One region of the Faecalibacterium butyricigenerans genome, then DNA from elsewhere that is predicted to be linked to it. Evidence: predicted binding sites of a transcription regulator. Region 1 holds the regulator's gene; each other region holds the start of a gene.
The links. The regulator HrcA, encoded in region 1, represses chaperone genes, less so after heat shock. The targets are predictions, from matches to a motif close to TGTTAGCACTCNNNNNNNNNGAGTGCTAACA.
Positions count from the first base shown of each region.

Region 2: the regulator HrcA is predicted to act here: its motif matches at 1,956-1,986, upstream of htpG (molecular chaperone HtpG).
Region 3: the regulator HrcA is predicted to act here: its motif matches at 2,915-2,945, upstream of clpB (ATP-dependent chaperone ClpB).

Region 1 covers NZ_JAJEQL010000023.1:23,705-28,524, forward strand. Annotated here, with positions in the region: gene LKD23_RS09160 (stage V sporulation T C-terminal domain-containing protein) at 1-167, shown strand, start outside; gene LKD23_RS09165 (hypothetical protein) at 399-536, shown strand; gene hrcA (heat-inducible transcriptional repressor HrcA) at 835-1,908, shown strand; gene LKD23_RS09175 (nucleotide exchange factor GrpE) at 1,905-2,531, shown strand; gene dnaK (molecular chaperone DnaK) at 2,626-4,455, shown strand; gene dnaJ (molecular chaperone DnaJ) at 4,640-4,820, shown strand, end outside.
Region 2 covers NZ_JAJEQL010000002.1:130,655-135,474, forward strand. Annotated here, with positions in the region: gene LKD23_RS01610 (HD domain-containing protein) at 1-291, opposite strand, end outside; gene LKD23_RS01615 (hypothetical protein) at 504-929, opposite strand; gene LKD23_RS01620 (alpha/beta hydrolase) at 1,031-1,810, opposite strand; gene htpG (molecular chaperone HtpG) at 2,050-3,978, shown strand; gene LKD23_RS01630 (galactokinase) at 4,394-4,820, shown strand, end outside.
Region 3 covers NZ_JAJEQL010000030.1:5,938-10,757, reverse strand. Annotated here, with positions in the region: gene LKD23_RS10285 (trigger factor) at 1-1,039, shown strand, start outside; gene LKD23_RS10280 (RrF2 family transcriptional regulator) at 1,107-1,538, opposite strand; gene cysK (cysteine synthase A) at 1,816-2,748, shown strand; gene clpB (ATP-dependent chaperone ClpB) at 3,004-4,820, shown strand, end outside.

The sequences.
Region 1 (4,820 bases):
AGGGTTCGCTGCGGCCTCTGCTCTGTGCGTGGCCCATCATCGCGGCGGGGGATGTCACCGGGGTCGTCGGGCTGCTGGCCGAGGACCGCGCCCAGCAGCCTGACCCCGCCCAGCAGAAGGCCGTGGCCGTGGCGGCAGCATTTCTGGCAAAGCAGATGGAGGAATGAGGCTATAAAAGCATAAAAAGCGCGTGAAACCTTGTGTTCACGCGCTTTTTATGGTATCCTTTGGATGCTGCCTCTGGCAGCGAGGCGCTGTCTGCAAATGCAGGTGGTCAAGCTTCCTTACCCTGACGATTTGTTTTACTCTTTGGAGCGAAACAGGCGTCCGGGAATGGACCTTTTTTGTTAGCAAAAACCTTTCCCGGAGCCGTCTGTTGGTGAAGGGAGGGATGTGTCATGTCTCTGACAGAAACCTTTGCGCTGCTGGCGGTCATCATCAGCTTGCTGGTGCTGCTCGTCGATGCCGTCCACGTGACTTTCGAGATCACTTGGAAGATTTCTCATGAGGACAGAGAACATAACAAAAAAGATTGACCGCCTAAGTTCCCACACTCTGTCAGTCAATCTTTTTTGACATACGGGTAAGGAGCTGGCCATGTTGCAGACAGCGCCTTTTCTATAAATAAGTATAGCCGCCCTGCCGGGCGTTGTCAAGCGGGAAGCTCTCTTTATACCGGAAAGGGGGCCTCCCGCTGGTTTTATGACAGAATTATGAATCTTTATAAACTTTTTCGAGAAGCTATTGACAGGGAAAAAATTTTGGCTATAATGGTCTTAGCACTCAGGAAGATGGAGTGCTAAAGAAACAAAAGCCAAGAAGGAGGCAGGCGCTATGACGATGGATGCACGCAAGCAGCGAGTCTTGCAGGCGATCGTGGCGCTGTATGGCCTCGAGGGCGAGCCTGTGGGCAGCAGTGTGCTGGCAAACTATTTTGATATGGCCGTGTCCAGCGCCACGCTGCGCAACGAAATGGCGGCGCTGACCAAGCTGGGTCTGCTGGAGCAGCCCCACACCAGCGCGGGCCGTGTCCCCAGTGCCAAGGGCTACCGTTATTATCTCGATAATCTGCTGACCGACGACCAGCCGCTGGACCGCGTGACCCGCGCCCGGGTGGAGGCCGTCTTCGCCAGCCTTGACCATGAGCCGGAAAAGCTGGCACAGGGTGCCGCCAAGGCGCTGGCCGCCATCAGCGGCTGCACCGCCGCGGTCAGCACCCCCTGCGCCGAAGACCTCTGCGTCGCCCACTACGAAGTCGTTCAGGTGGGCCGCAGCGCGGCGGCTGTGCTGGCCGTCACGACGGCAGGCTACGTCCGCACCCGTGTGGCGCGGGTCCGCACCGGGCTTTCCCGGGAGAATGCCGCTGCGCTGGCCGCGCTGCTCAACCGCAACCTGACCTTCGTTGCGCCGGTGGATCTTTCGAGCCGGCTGCTCGCCGAGCTGTGCAGCCAGATCGACCCGGAGCTTGTGCCGGTCATCAGCGCCGCAGCCGCGATTTTGCAGGACTCCGCACAGCCCCATGTATTCTTGGGCGGTGAGCAGCACCTGCTGGACTGGCCTCAGCTGGAGGGCAGGGTGGGCGACATCCTCACCTTGCTGAACGACGAGGAGCAGGCCGCCCACATCATCGCACCCCCGGCAGAGCGCAGTGAGAGCGTGCTGCTGGGCGAGGATCTGGAGCCTCAGATCCCCGGCCTGTGCATCGTCAGCGACCGCTACCTTGTGGGCGGCGGGCTGTGGGGCACGGTGGCCCTCATCGGGCCGACCCGGATGCCCTTCCAGAAGCTGATGCCGCTGCTCCACCTCTTCGCCGATGAGCTTGGCGAGGGTATGAGCGGCAAACGAAAAGACACCCCGCAGATGGCCGCACCCCGGCGGACTGTGATATATAAGGAGGATCTGGAATGAGCGAAGAGACGAAGAAGACGGCAGAAGCTCCCGAGCAGGAAGCGAAGGAGACCGAAGCCGCACCTCAGGAAGCGCCCGAGACCGCCGCAGCCCCCGAGCAGGAGGCCGAGGCAGAACCGGCAGACGCCAAGAAGAAAGATGGCTGGTTCAACAAGAAGGCCCGCGAGATGGACGCCGTGAAGGCGAAGCTCGACGCGGCCGAGAAGAATGCCGCACAGGCGAAAGACCAGCTGCTGCGGATGGCAGCGGAGTACGAGAACTACCGCAAGCGCTCCACCCGCGAGGCTGACCAGAAGTTCAACGATGGTGTGTCCTTTGCCGTGAATCAGATCATCCCCATCCTTGACACGCTGGAGATGGCGGCCAACGCTCCCACCACCGACGAGAATTACAAGAAGGGCGTCATCATGACGCTGGATAAGGCTGCCAAGGCGCTGGATGCCCTCCATGTGGAGGAGATCGAGGCGCTGGGCAAGCCCTTCGACCCCAACATCATGAACGCCGTCCAGCAGATCCCCGCCCCGGACGGGCAGGAGAGCGGCACCGTCATCACGGTGTACCAGAAGGGCTACAAGCTGGGCGACAAGATCGTCCGCCACGCGACCGTCGTGGTGGCCGAGTGACATCGCAGAGACCCGCAAGGGTTTTGAAGATAAGACATCCGCTTCACACATCGAGCATGAGATAAACAAGTTCTTTTGAGAGGAGACTTCATTTATGAGCAAAATCATTGGTATTGACCTTGGTACTACGAATAGCTGCGTGGCTGTCATGGAGGGCGGCGAGCCTGTCGTCATCGCAAACTCTGAGGGCGCACGCACCACCCCGTCTGTTGTTGGCTTCACCAAGACCGGCGACCGTCTGGTCGGTCAGGTCGCAAAGCGTCAGGCCATCACCAACCCCGAGAACACCGTGTCCTCCATCAAGCGTCAGATGGGCACCGACCACAAGGTGACCCTGAACGGCAAGGAGTACACCCCCCAGCAGATCAGCGCGATGATCCTGCAGAAGCTGAAGGCTGACGCCGAGGCTTATCTGGGCGAGCCTGTCACCGAGGCTGTCATCACCGTTCCTGCCTACTTTAACGACAGCCAGCGTCAGGCCACCAAGGACGCAGGCACCATCGCCGGCCTGAACGTCAAGCGTATCATCAACGAGCCGACCGCCGCTTCTCTGGCCTACGGCATCGATAAGGAAGATGACCAGAAGATCATGGTCTACGATCTGGGCGGCGGCACCTTCGATGTCTCCATCATCGAGATGGGCGACGGCGTTACCGAAGTTCTGGCCACCAACGGCGATACCCATCTGGGCGGCGACGACTTCGACCAGCGCATCATCGACTGGATGGCAGACGCCTTCCAGACCGAGAACGGCATCGACCTGCGCAAGGATAAGATGGCCGCACAGCGCCTGAAGGAGGCTGCCGAGAAGGCAAAGATCGAGCTGTCCAGCGCAATGAGCACCCAGATCAACCTGCCCTTCATCACCGCCGACGCTACCGGCCCCAAGCACCTCGACATGACCCTGACCCGCGCAAAGTTCAATGAGCTGACTGCGGATCTGGTCGATCGCACCATGACCCCTGTCCGCAAGGCTCTGCAGGATGCAGGCCTGCGCGCATCGGATCTGAAGAAGGTCCTGATGGTCGGCGGCTCCACCCGTATCCCCGCCGTCTACGATGCAGTCAAGAAAGAGCTGAACTGCGAGCCGTTCAAGGGCATCAACCCCGATGAGTGCGTGGCTGTCGGTGCTGCCATTCAGGGCGGCGTCCTGCAGGGCGACGTCAAGGGTCTGCTGCTGCTGGATGTCACTCCTCTGAGCCTCGGCATCGAGACTCTGGGCGGCGTCTGCACCAAGATCATCGAGCGCAACACCACCATCCCCACCCACAAGAGTCAGGTCTTCTCGACTGCTGCGGACAACCAGCCCTCGGTTGAGATCAACGTCCTGCAGGGCGAGCGTGAGTTCGCACGGGACAACAAGAGCCTCGGCGTCTTCCATCTGGACGGCATCGCTCCGGCTCCCCGCGGCGTGCCTCAGATCGAAGTCACCTTCGATATTGATGCAAACGGCATCGTGAAGGTCAGCGCAAAGGATTTGGGCACCGGCAAGGAGCAGAACATCACCATCACTGCTTCGACCAATATGTCCAAGGACGACATCGACAAGGCTGTGAAGGAAGCAGAGCAGTTTGCTGCCGACGATAAGAAGAAGCGCGAGGAAGTGGACATCCGCAACGGTGCCGACCAGATGGTCTTCCAGACGGAGAAGATGCTGAAGGAGAACGGCGACAAGATGCCCGCCGACGTCAAGAGCGAGGCTGAGGCAAAGCTGGCCGAGCTGAAGACCGCTGTCCAGTCCGGTTCCATCGACGACATCAAGGCAAAGCAGGACGCTCTGAGCCATGTCTTTGAGAAGATGTATCAGGCTGCCGCTGCTGCCCAGCAGGCCGCAGGCGCACAGCCCGGCCCCGACGCTGGCGCAAACGACCAGCAGAAGCCGAACGATGACGGCGTTGTGGACGCAGATTTCAAGGAAGTCTGATCTGAGACACAGCAGTGTGTGCCCGGCCAAACCGGCGGACGCACGCGTAGAATAGCAAAAGCCGCTCCGGTTTTGCCGGGGCGGCTCTTGCTGGTTATAGAGGACCTCTCAGTCTCGCTGCACGGGAAACAGCAGCGCGCTGCTGGAACAGGGAGGTTGCTGCTACATGAGAGGTGATTGGATTATGGCACAGGAGAAACGCGATTACTACGAAGTGCTGGGTGTATCCAAGACGGCTACCGATGCGGAGATCAAGAAGGCTTACCGCAAGCTGGCCATGAAGTACCACCCGGACTACAACCCCGGCGACAAGGAAGCCGAGGAAAAGTTCAAGGAGATCAACGAGGCAAACGAGGTGCTCTCCG
Region 2 (4,820 bases), on a different contig from region 1:
GAAGCCGTGCATCTCGAACAGACGGCGCAGGCCGTGGAAGGAGCTGCGCTTGTGCCAGTCGTAGAGATAGAAGTCGTGGAGGAAGGCCCCCACAGCCAGCGATGTCTCGTCCGCACCCAGATGGAAGCGGCGGTTGAGCCAGAAGCTCACCAGCACCACGTTCTTGCAGTGCTGGTAGGTGGTCACATCGCCGTGCTGGATAAACTCCCGCATCCGCTGCACCTCGGGGTGCTGGTCGTATCGCATCAGGATGGCGGCAAGGCGCTGGCGCTCCAGATCAGAAAGCTGCATTGAAAAGTTTCCTTTCTTTCCATCATAAAAGGCTCTCCCCTTGGGAGAGCTGGCGCGAAGCGCCTGAGAGGGCAAGGGCGCTGACGGAGAAGCACAGACACAGCGATAGCTTCGCTCTGACAAAGAGACAGCTTATCGCTGTACAGCGGCTCTTGGGCGACAAGCTTGCCCTCTCCGTCACCTACGGTGACACCTCTCCCAAAGGGAGAGGCTTACGAGCGAAGCTGCACCGGGTTCGAATTTCCGAAGTTCTCAGCCTCGGTGGGGTTCGAGCGCCGGAGGCTCAGATCCACGAGGTACTGCTTGCCGTCGCCCAGCTCTTCGAGCTGCGCCAGCTTGGCTTTGGCGGAGGCCTCGTCCGGATACCACTGGATGAGGAAGAAATTCTCCGCCTCCACACCATAATAGAGCCACTGGCCGTCGGCGCGGAGCAGGTCGTCCAGATGGTCCACCTCGTCGCCGTCGGTCAGGCCGAGGCCCTCTTCGGCGTAGATATTTTCCGGTTCCACCTGCAGCACTTCGATGACCTGAATGGCGCTCTGGAGGTACTCGTCCTGCGAGATACTCTTGTCGGACAGCTCCCAGCCCGTCAGGAATGCCTGCATCAGCAGGTCTTTGACCGAGATCTTCTTTTCCATGTACGTTTCCTTCTTCCTCGTTTGTTTCCGCTGACCAGTATACCCTTAAATCTTGGGCAGGTCAACCATAAAATTATGAATTTTTTGTAGGAATGTCCAATTCACCGCAGGTCGAACCCGAACGTCCGCCCCAGCCACTCGAGGCAGAGCGTCACCCAGCGGGCGCGGTGCCGGTCGGCGGCGTCCACCTCGGCGGTGCTGATGCTGGTGCCGTGGACCCCCTGCTCAAAGAGATGCGCCTCGCAGGCCACGCCCGCCCGCCGCAGGGCCGAGAGCAGCAGCAGCGTGTTCTCCACCGGGACGGTCCTGTCCTCCATGGTATGCCAGACAAAGACCGGCGGTGTGTCGGGGGTGATCTTATCCTCCAAGCTGAACGCCCTTTGCGCGGCGGCATCCTCGCTGCCCGCCAGCTGGACGAAGCTGCCCCGGTGGGCATACTCCCCCGCCGTGATGACCGGGTAGCCCAGAATGACCGCGTCGGGCCGCTGCTGGGCCATCTCGCCCGGGATGTCCAGCACTGCGCCGGACAGGGCCAGATGCCCGCCCGCCGAGAAGCCGCAGACCGCTATTTTATCCGGCAGGATATGCCATTCCTCCGCGTGCTGCCGCAGCAGCCCCAGCGCCTCGCTGAGCTGGCGGAGGGGCCGGTAGTCCCGCGCCCCTTCCCCCACGCTGTAGGTCAGCACGGCGGTGTGATAGCCCGCCGCCGCGAACTGCAGGGCCACCGGGTCGCCCTCCCGGGGGCTGACGTGGCTGTATCCTCCGCCGGGCACCACCAGCACCAGAGGCCGCTGCTTCACCGTGGGCATGGCGTCCAGCGACGCCCGCAGGCAGACGGTCAGCGTCCCGCCGCCCTCAAGTTCCAGCTGTATCTGCTGCATCGTTCCGTTTTCCTCCTTTTTTATACAGATCACTCCGGCCCATTATACGGCTTCGGCAGGGCAAAGTAAAGCCAAACGCCGCCCCGCCGGGAAAGTTTTTTGAACTTTTTATGAAAGCCCTTGATTTTTATCTCCCGCCGGTGTATATTAGCACTCGAAAGTTATGAGTGCTAAGTCCCCGCGAGCAGTCAGCTGCTCCGGGTGCTGGCATTGAATCTGATAAAAAGAGGTTTTGTATTATGGCGAAAAAAGAATTTCAGGCCGAAAGCAAAAAGCTGATGGACATGATGATCAACTCCATCTACACCAACAAGGAGATCTTCCTGCGGGAGCTGATCTCCAACGCTTCGGACGCCATCGACAAGCTGTATTATAAGAGCCTGACCGACCCCTCCGTCGGCATGAACAAAGGCGATTTCCGCATCCTGCTCACCCGCGACAAGGACAGCCGCACCCTTACCATCTCCGATAACGGCATCGGCATGACGAAGGAGGAGCTGGAGCAGAACCTCGGCACCATCGCCCACTCCGGCTCCCTCGACTTCAAGAAGGACAACAAGGACGAGAACATCGACATCATCGGCCAGTTCGGCGTCGGCTTCTACTCCGCCTTCATGGTGGCCGACAAGGTGACGGTCATCTCCAAGGCCTACGGCTCCGACGAGACATGGCAGTGGGAGTCCAGCGGTGCGGACGGCTATGAGCTGGAGCCTGCCCAGAAGGAGACGGCGGGCACCGACATCATCCTCCACATCAAGCCCGACACCGAGACCGACCACTACGACAACTTCCTCGACGAGTATGGCATCGTGGCCATCGTCAAGAAGTACAGCGACTATGTCCGCTACCCCATCCAGATGGAGCGGGAGAAGAGCCGTCAGAAGCCCGAACCCGACCCCAAGCCCGAGGACTACAAGCCCGAGTGGGAGACTTACACCGAGCTGGAGACCCTGAACAGCATGGTACCCATCTGGAAGAAGCAGAAGAGTGAAGTCACCGACGAGGAGTACGCCAGCTTCTATAAGGATAAGTTCAACGACTACGCCGACCCCGCCCGGGTCATCGTCAGCCGCACCGAGGGCACCGCGAACTACAACGCCCTGCTCTTCGTGCCCAGCCACCGCCCCTACGACTTCTACACCAAGGACTACGAGAAGGGTCTGGCCCTCTACGCCTCCGGCGTCCTCATCATGGAGAAGTGCGGCGACCTGCTGCCCGACTACTTCAGCTTCGTCAAGGGCATCGTGGACAGTCAGGACCTGAGCCTGAACATCAGCCGCGAGATGCTGCAGAAGGACAGCCAGCTCAAGCTCATCCACAACGCGCTGGAAAAGAAGATCAAGAACGAGCTGCACGCCATGCTGGCCAACGACCGCGAAAAATACGAGAGCTTCTGGAAGGAGTTTGGCCGTCAGCTGAAGTTCGGCGCTTACTCCGACTACGGGATGCACGCCGAGCTTCTGCGCGACCTGCTGCTGTTCTGGTCTGCCAAGGAGCAGAAGATGGTCACACTGCAGGAGTACGTCGAGAAGATGCCCGCCGAGCAGAAGTACATCTACTTCGCCGCCGGCGACTCCACCGACCGTCTGGCCAAGCTGCCCGCCGCCGAACTGGTCATGGACAAGGGCTATGATGTCCTGCTGCTGACCGAGGATGTGGACGAGTTCTGCCTGCAGATCATGCGCACCTATCCCCGCAAGGATGCCGAGGGCAAGGACGGCACCGTGGAGTTCAAGAATGTCAACAGCGGCGACCTCGGCCTCGAGACCGAGGACGAGAAGAAGGCCGCCGAGGAGGCCAACACCGCCAACAAGGCCCTCTTCGACGCCATGAAGGACGCTCTGGACGGCAAGGTCAAGGAGGTCAAGGTCTCTACCCGCCTGAAGGATCACCCCGTCTGCCTGTCTGCCGACGGCCCGCTGTCCATCGAGATGGAAAAAGTCCTCTCCAAGCAGCCCGGCAGCGAGGGCGTCAAGAGCGACAAAGTTCTGGAGTTGAACGTCAACCACCCCGTCTTCGCTGTGCTGAAAGCCGCACAGGAGGCCGGCGATACCGACAAGCTCAAGAAGTACAGCGCCCTGCTCTACGCACAGGCACAGCTCATCGAGGGCCTGCCCGTGGATGACCCCGCCGCCTATGCCGAGGCCGTGTGCAGCCTGATGCAGTAATGCGTTTCCGGCCGGAGGGCTTTGCTCCCTTGCTCTCCGCCCGACATCATACTCTCTTCCCTTAATATCCTTTCAACGAAGTGCCGCGTTCCGCCCTGCCGACGGAACGCGGCCTTTATTTTTTCTCCATATCATCCCTCCGCCTCCGTCGGGGCGCAGCGGGCAGAGGTTTTTGTGCAGTTACACAATGCTTTTTCGGTTTCGAAAAAACTTTTGTCTCAGTTGCATTTTATCCCGGAGCTTCGCTCCGCTCCCCCGTCGGGCAGCCCCAGCAGGGCTTTTTTGCAACTTTTCATTCAGATGCAACAATAAGACATGGTTTTTTGGGGGCAAATCCTTTACTATAGGGATAGAAGCGGGTGGTTCCCGCACCACCCGGAAGTAAAACGTATCTGTCTGTCAGGAGGAAGATTCCATGATGAAGTCCATTCCCGTATGGAAGCAGGAGCTGTCCGGCGGCACCCACGCCGCGCGCCTCGCCTCCCTGTATTGCTGCGCACCCGCCGAGACGGCCTCCGAGGCCGCCCGCTACGCCGCCGTGCTGGACGGTCTGGAAAAGACCTTCGGCCCCCACGCCGAGGCCGGTCTTTACAGCGCCCCCGGCCGCACCGAGATCGGCGGCAACCACACCGACCACCAGCATGGCCGTGTGCTGGCCGGCAGCGTGAACATCGACATGATCGCTGCCGCCGCCCCCAACGACAAGGGCCAGCTCCGGGTCCAGAGCGAGGGCTACGACCTGTGCATCATCGACCTCGACGACCTCGAGGCCCGCAAGGAGGAGGAGAACACCACCGCCTCCCTGCTGCGCGGCGAGTGCGCCGCCTTCGCCCAGCGGGGCG
Region 3 (4,820 bases), on a different contig from region 1:
CACGGCGTCTTCTTCCACGCTCGGCAGCGCGGCCGACTACGATTACCAGAACTTCAACTACAGCGACGGTCTGGACGAAAAGGGCTACTGGGAGGGCATCCGGGCGCTGGACTATGTGACCCTGCCCGAGGACTTTGCATCCGTCGCCGTCAAGCGCTCGGACGTCGAACCCACCAGCGAGGAGGTCGAGAAGCAGATCAGCGATCTTCTGAGTCGGTATTCCTCCACCAACCACGTCACCGACCGCGCCGCCGACGACGGCGACACCGTCAACATCAACTACACCGGCTCGGTGGACGGTGTGGCGTTCACTGGCGGCAGCGCAGAGAACTATGACCTGACGCTGGGCAGCAACACCTTCATCGACGGCTTCGAAGAGCAGATCGTCAGCCACAAGCCCGGCGAGACCTTCGACGTCAACGTCACCTTCCCCGACGGCTACAGCGACTCCACCGACGCCAGCGGGAATACTGTGAAACTCAGCGGCCAGAAAGCCGTCTTTACCGTGACGCTCAACTACATCAGCGAGAGCGTCCTGCCCGAGCTGACCGACGCATGGGTGGCCAGCAACTTCGGCTCCTCCAATAACCTTTACACCGCAGAGGCCCTCCGCGCCTACTATCAGGACCAGCTCTACACCTCGAACCTGAACACCGCCGTCATGGACGACCTGATGGCCAACTCCACCTTCAAGTCCATCCCCCAGCAGGTGATGGATTATCAGGTCAACCAGTGCCTCAACTATTACAGCACGCTGGCGGGCTACTACGGCTATGACCTCGACGGCCTCGTCCAGAATCTGCTGGGCTACGAGAGCACCGACGATATGCTGGCCCACCTCGAGAGCAGTCTGGAAAACTACTCCAAGGAAGCTTTGCTCTATCAGGCCGTGGCTGAGTCGCTGGACATCACCCCCACGCAGGAGCAGCTGGACGCCTACTCCGATTATAAGGACACCTACGGCTCGAACTACTGCACGATGGTAGCCCTGATGGACGCCGTCACCGACACGCTGACCAGCGGCGCGGTCGTGTCCTGAAAAAATCGCATCTGATCACACGAAAAAAAACTCCCTGCCGACGGCGGGGAGTTTTTTTTGCCCAGATTCAGATGACGTAGTCGTTGCCCGCCTCCTCCGGCGAGGCAAGGTCGGCGATGGTGATGTGGCTGAAGTAGTCCTCGATGAGGTCGTCCAGCCCCTTCCACATCTGATAGGTGCGGCAGCTGCCGATCCGCTGGCAGGTGGGCGCACCCTGTACAAGGCAGCTCACCGGTGCGAGGCTCCCCTCGGTAAGGGTCAGCACCTCGCCGACGGTATACTGGTCTGGGTCACGGGTCAGGCGGTAGCCGCCGCCCTTACCCCGCAGGCCCTCGAGGAAGCCGTTCTGCACCAGCACCTTGAGGATGTTTTCGAGGTATTTTTCGGAGATCTCCTGCCGGGCGGCGACCTCCTTCAGGGGGACATATTTCTCCGTCCGATGCTCGGCCAGATCTATCATCACACGCAGCGCATAGCGCCCCTTGGTGGAAACGATCATAGACATTCCTTTCTCTTCTTTCCTGTTTTGGTCTTGCAGCGCCGCCGGGCGGGCTGCGGGATCTGTTCTGAATAAGTTTTAACCTATTATACAACAGGGTTTATAACTTTTCAATCGGAAATTTTCGATTTTCCATTGACAAGTGCCCCAAAGGAGGCTATAATACAGCCAAACCCACAAACCACCTTGGTTTAACGGGAATAAAGGGGACATCAAGATGACACCGGTCAGGCCGGTGCAGCCGGGCGCATCGCCCGCAATAGGGAGGTTTACTATTATGAGCAAGATCTATACTTCCGCAGACCAGCTGATCGGCCACACCCCGCTGCTGGAACTGACCCACATTGAGAAGGACGAAAACCTTTCCGCCAAGCTGCTGGCAAAGCTGGAATATTTCAACCCCGCCGGTTCCGTCAAGGACCGCATCGCCAAAGCCATGATCGATGACGCCGAGGCCTCCGGCAAGCTGAAGCCCGGCTCCGTCATCATCGAGCCGACCTCCGGCAACACCGGCATCGGTCTGGCCGCTGTGGCCGCCGCCAAGGGCTACCGCATCATCATCGTGATGCCCGAGACCATGAGCGTCGAGCGCCGCCAGCTGATGAAGGCCTACGGCGCAGAGCTGGTGCTCAGCGAGGGTGCAAAGGGCATGAAGGGTGCCATCGCCAAGGCCGATGAGCTGGCGAAAGAGATCCCCAACTCCTTCATCCCCGGCCAGTTCGTCAACCCGGCCAACCCCAAGGCCCACATCGCCACCACCGGCCCTGAGATCTGGGACGACACGGACGGCAAGGTGGACATCTTCGTGGCCGGCGTCGGCACCGGCGGCACTGTGACCGGCGTGGGCCAGTACCTCAAGAGCAAGAACCCCGGCGTCAAGGTCGTGGCCGTCGAGCCTGCCTCCTCCCCCGTCCTGAGCAAGGGCACCGCCGGTGCCCACAAGATTCAGGGCATCGGCGCCGGCTTTGTGCCCGACGTGCTGGACACCAAGGTCTACGACGAGATCATCGCCGTGGAAAACGAGGACGCCTTTGCTGTGGGCCGTCTCATCGGCCACAAGGAGGGCGTGCTGGTGGGCATCTCCTCCGGCGCTGCCGTCTGGGCTGCCATCCAGCTGGCAAAGCGCCCCGAGAACGCCGGTAAGAACATCGTCGTCCTTCTGCCCGACACCGGCGACCGCTATCTGTCCACCCCGCTGTTTGCTGAATAAGCTTCTCATTCCTTCCGCCCCTGCCGTGGTCTTCCGCCCGGCAGGGGCTTTTTGTCTGCGCTGCCGAAACGATATGGTGTGATTTTTTACAAGTTTGCAAACTTTTTGTGAATCCATGCCGCCGCTTGGATTTCCCTATTGACATTGTGGATTGTTTGGAGTATATTTTTAGCAGTCGATGAGCAAGAGTGCTAAAGCAGCATTCCGACCCACCGCCTGAATCTCAACTTCCGGTATGAATGGAGGCTTGACTTTATGAATACCAATCAATATACCCAGAAGACCCTTGAGGCTCTGCAGGCCGCACAGCAGCTGGCTGTGGAGTATCAGCACAATGCACTGGAGCCGGAGCATCTGCTCCACGCTCTGGCCACGCAGGAGCAGGGCCTGATCCCTCAGCTGCTCCAGAAATTGAACGTAGACGCAGGCAGCTTCTCCGCCGCTGTGGCCGAAAAGCTCTCTGCGATGCCCCGGGTGTCCGGCTCTGGCCGCGACCCCGACAAGGTCTATATCTCGCAGGCCACCGATAAGGTGCTGAGCGCTGCCGCCCGCGAAGCCAAGGCCATGAAGGACGACTATGTAAGCGTCGAGCACGTCTTCCTCGCTTTGCTGGACGAGCAGACCCAGAACACCTCTGAGCTGTTCCGTGCCTTCGGCATCACGAAGGATAAGTTCTTACAGCAGCTCACTGCCGTCCGCGGCAACCAGCGCGTGACCAACGATAACCCCGAGGACACCTACAATGCCCTCCAGAAGTACGGTCAGGATCTGGTCGATCTGGCCCGCAAGCAGAAGCTGGACCCCGTCATCGGTCGCGATCAGGAGATCCGGAACGTCATCCGCATCCTGTCCCGTAAGACCAAGAACAATCCCTGCCTCATCGGTGAGCCGGGCGTCGGCAAGACGGCCATCGCCGAGGGTCTGGCCCAGCGTATCGTCCGGGGCGATGTGCCCGAGAACCTGAAGGACCGCATCGTGTTCAGCTTGGACATGGGCGCTCTGGTGGCCGGTGCAAAGTACCGCGGCGAGTTCGAGGAGCGCCTGAAGAGCGTCCTGAACGAGGTAAAGAAGAGCGAGGGCAAGATCATCCTCTTCATCGATGAGCTGCACACCATCGTCGGCGCAGGCAAGACCGACGGTGCGATGGACGCCGGCAACCTGCTGAAGCCCATGCTGGCCCGCGGCGAGCTGCACTGCATCGGCGCCACCACGCTGGATGAGTACCGCCAGTATATTGAGAAAGACCCTGCCCTCGAGCGCCGCTTCCAGCCGGTACAGGTGGACGAGCCCACCGTCGAGGACACCATCTCCATCCTGCGCGGCCTGAAAGAGCGGTATGAGGTCTTCCACGGCGTAAAGATCAGCGACAACGCCCTCATCGCCGCCGCGACCCTCTCCGACCGCTATATCACCGACCGCTTCCTCCCCGATAAGGCCATCGACCTTGTGGATGAGGCCTGCGCCATGATAAAGACCGAGATGGACAGTATGCCCAGCGAGATGGACGACCTCGCCCACCGCATCACCCAGCTGCAGATCGAGCAGGTCAGCCTGAAAAAGGAGACCGACGCTCTGAGCCAGAGCCGTCTGAAGGACCTCGAAAAAGAGCTGGCCGAGCTGCAGGATAAGTTCCGCAGCATGAAGGCAAAGTGGGAGAACGAGAAGAATGCCATCGGCAAGGTGCAGTCTCTGCGCGAGCAGATCGAGCAGACCAATGCCGCCATCGAGAAGGCCCAGCGCGAATACGACCTGAACAAGGCCGCCGAGCTGAAATACGGCAAGCTGCCCCAGCTGCAAAAAGAGCTGGAAGAAGAGGAGAAGGTCGCCGCCGCCAAGAAGGAAGACAGCCTGCTGCGCGACCGCGTGACCGACGAAGAGATCGCCCGCATCGTGGCCCGCTGGACCGGCATCCCCGTGGAGAAGCTGGTGGAGGGCGAGCGCGAGAAGCTGCTGCATCTGGACGATGTGCTCCATAAGAGGGTCATCGGCCAAGATGAGGCCGTCACCAAGGTGAGCGAGGCCATCCTGCGCAGCCGCGCCGGCATCGCCAACCCCAACCGCCCCATCGGCAG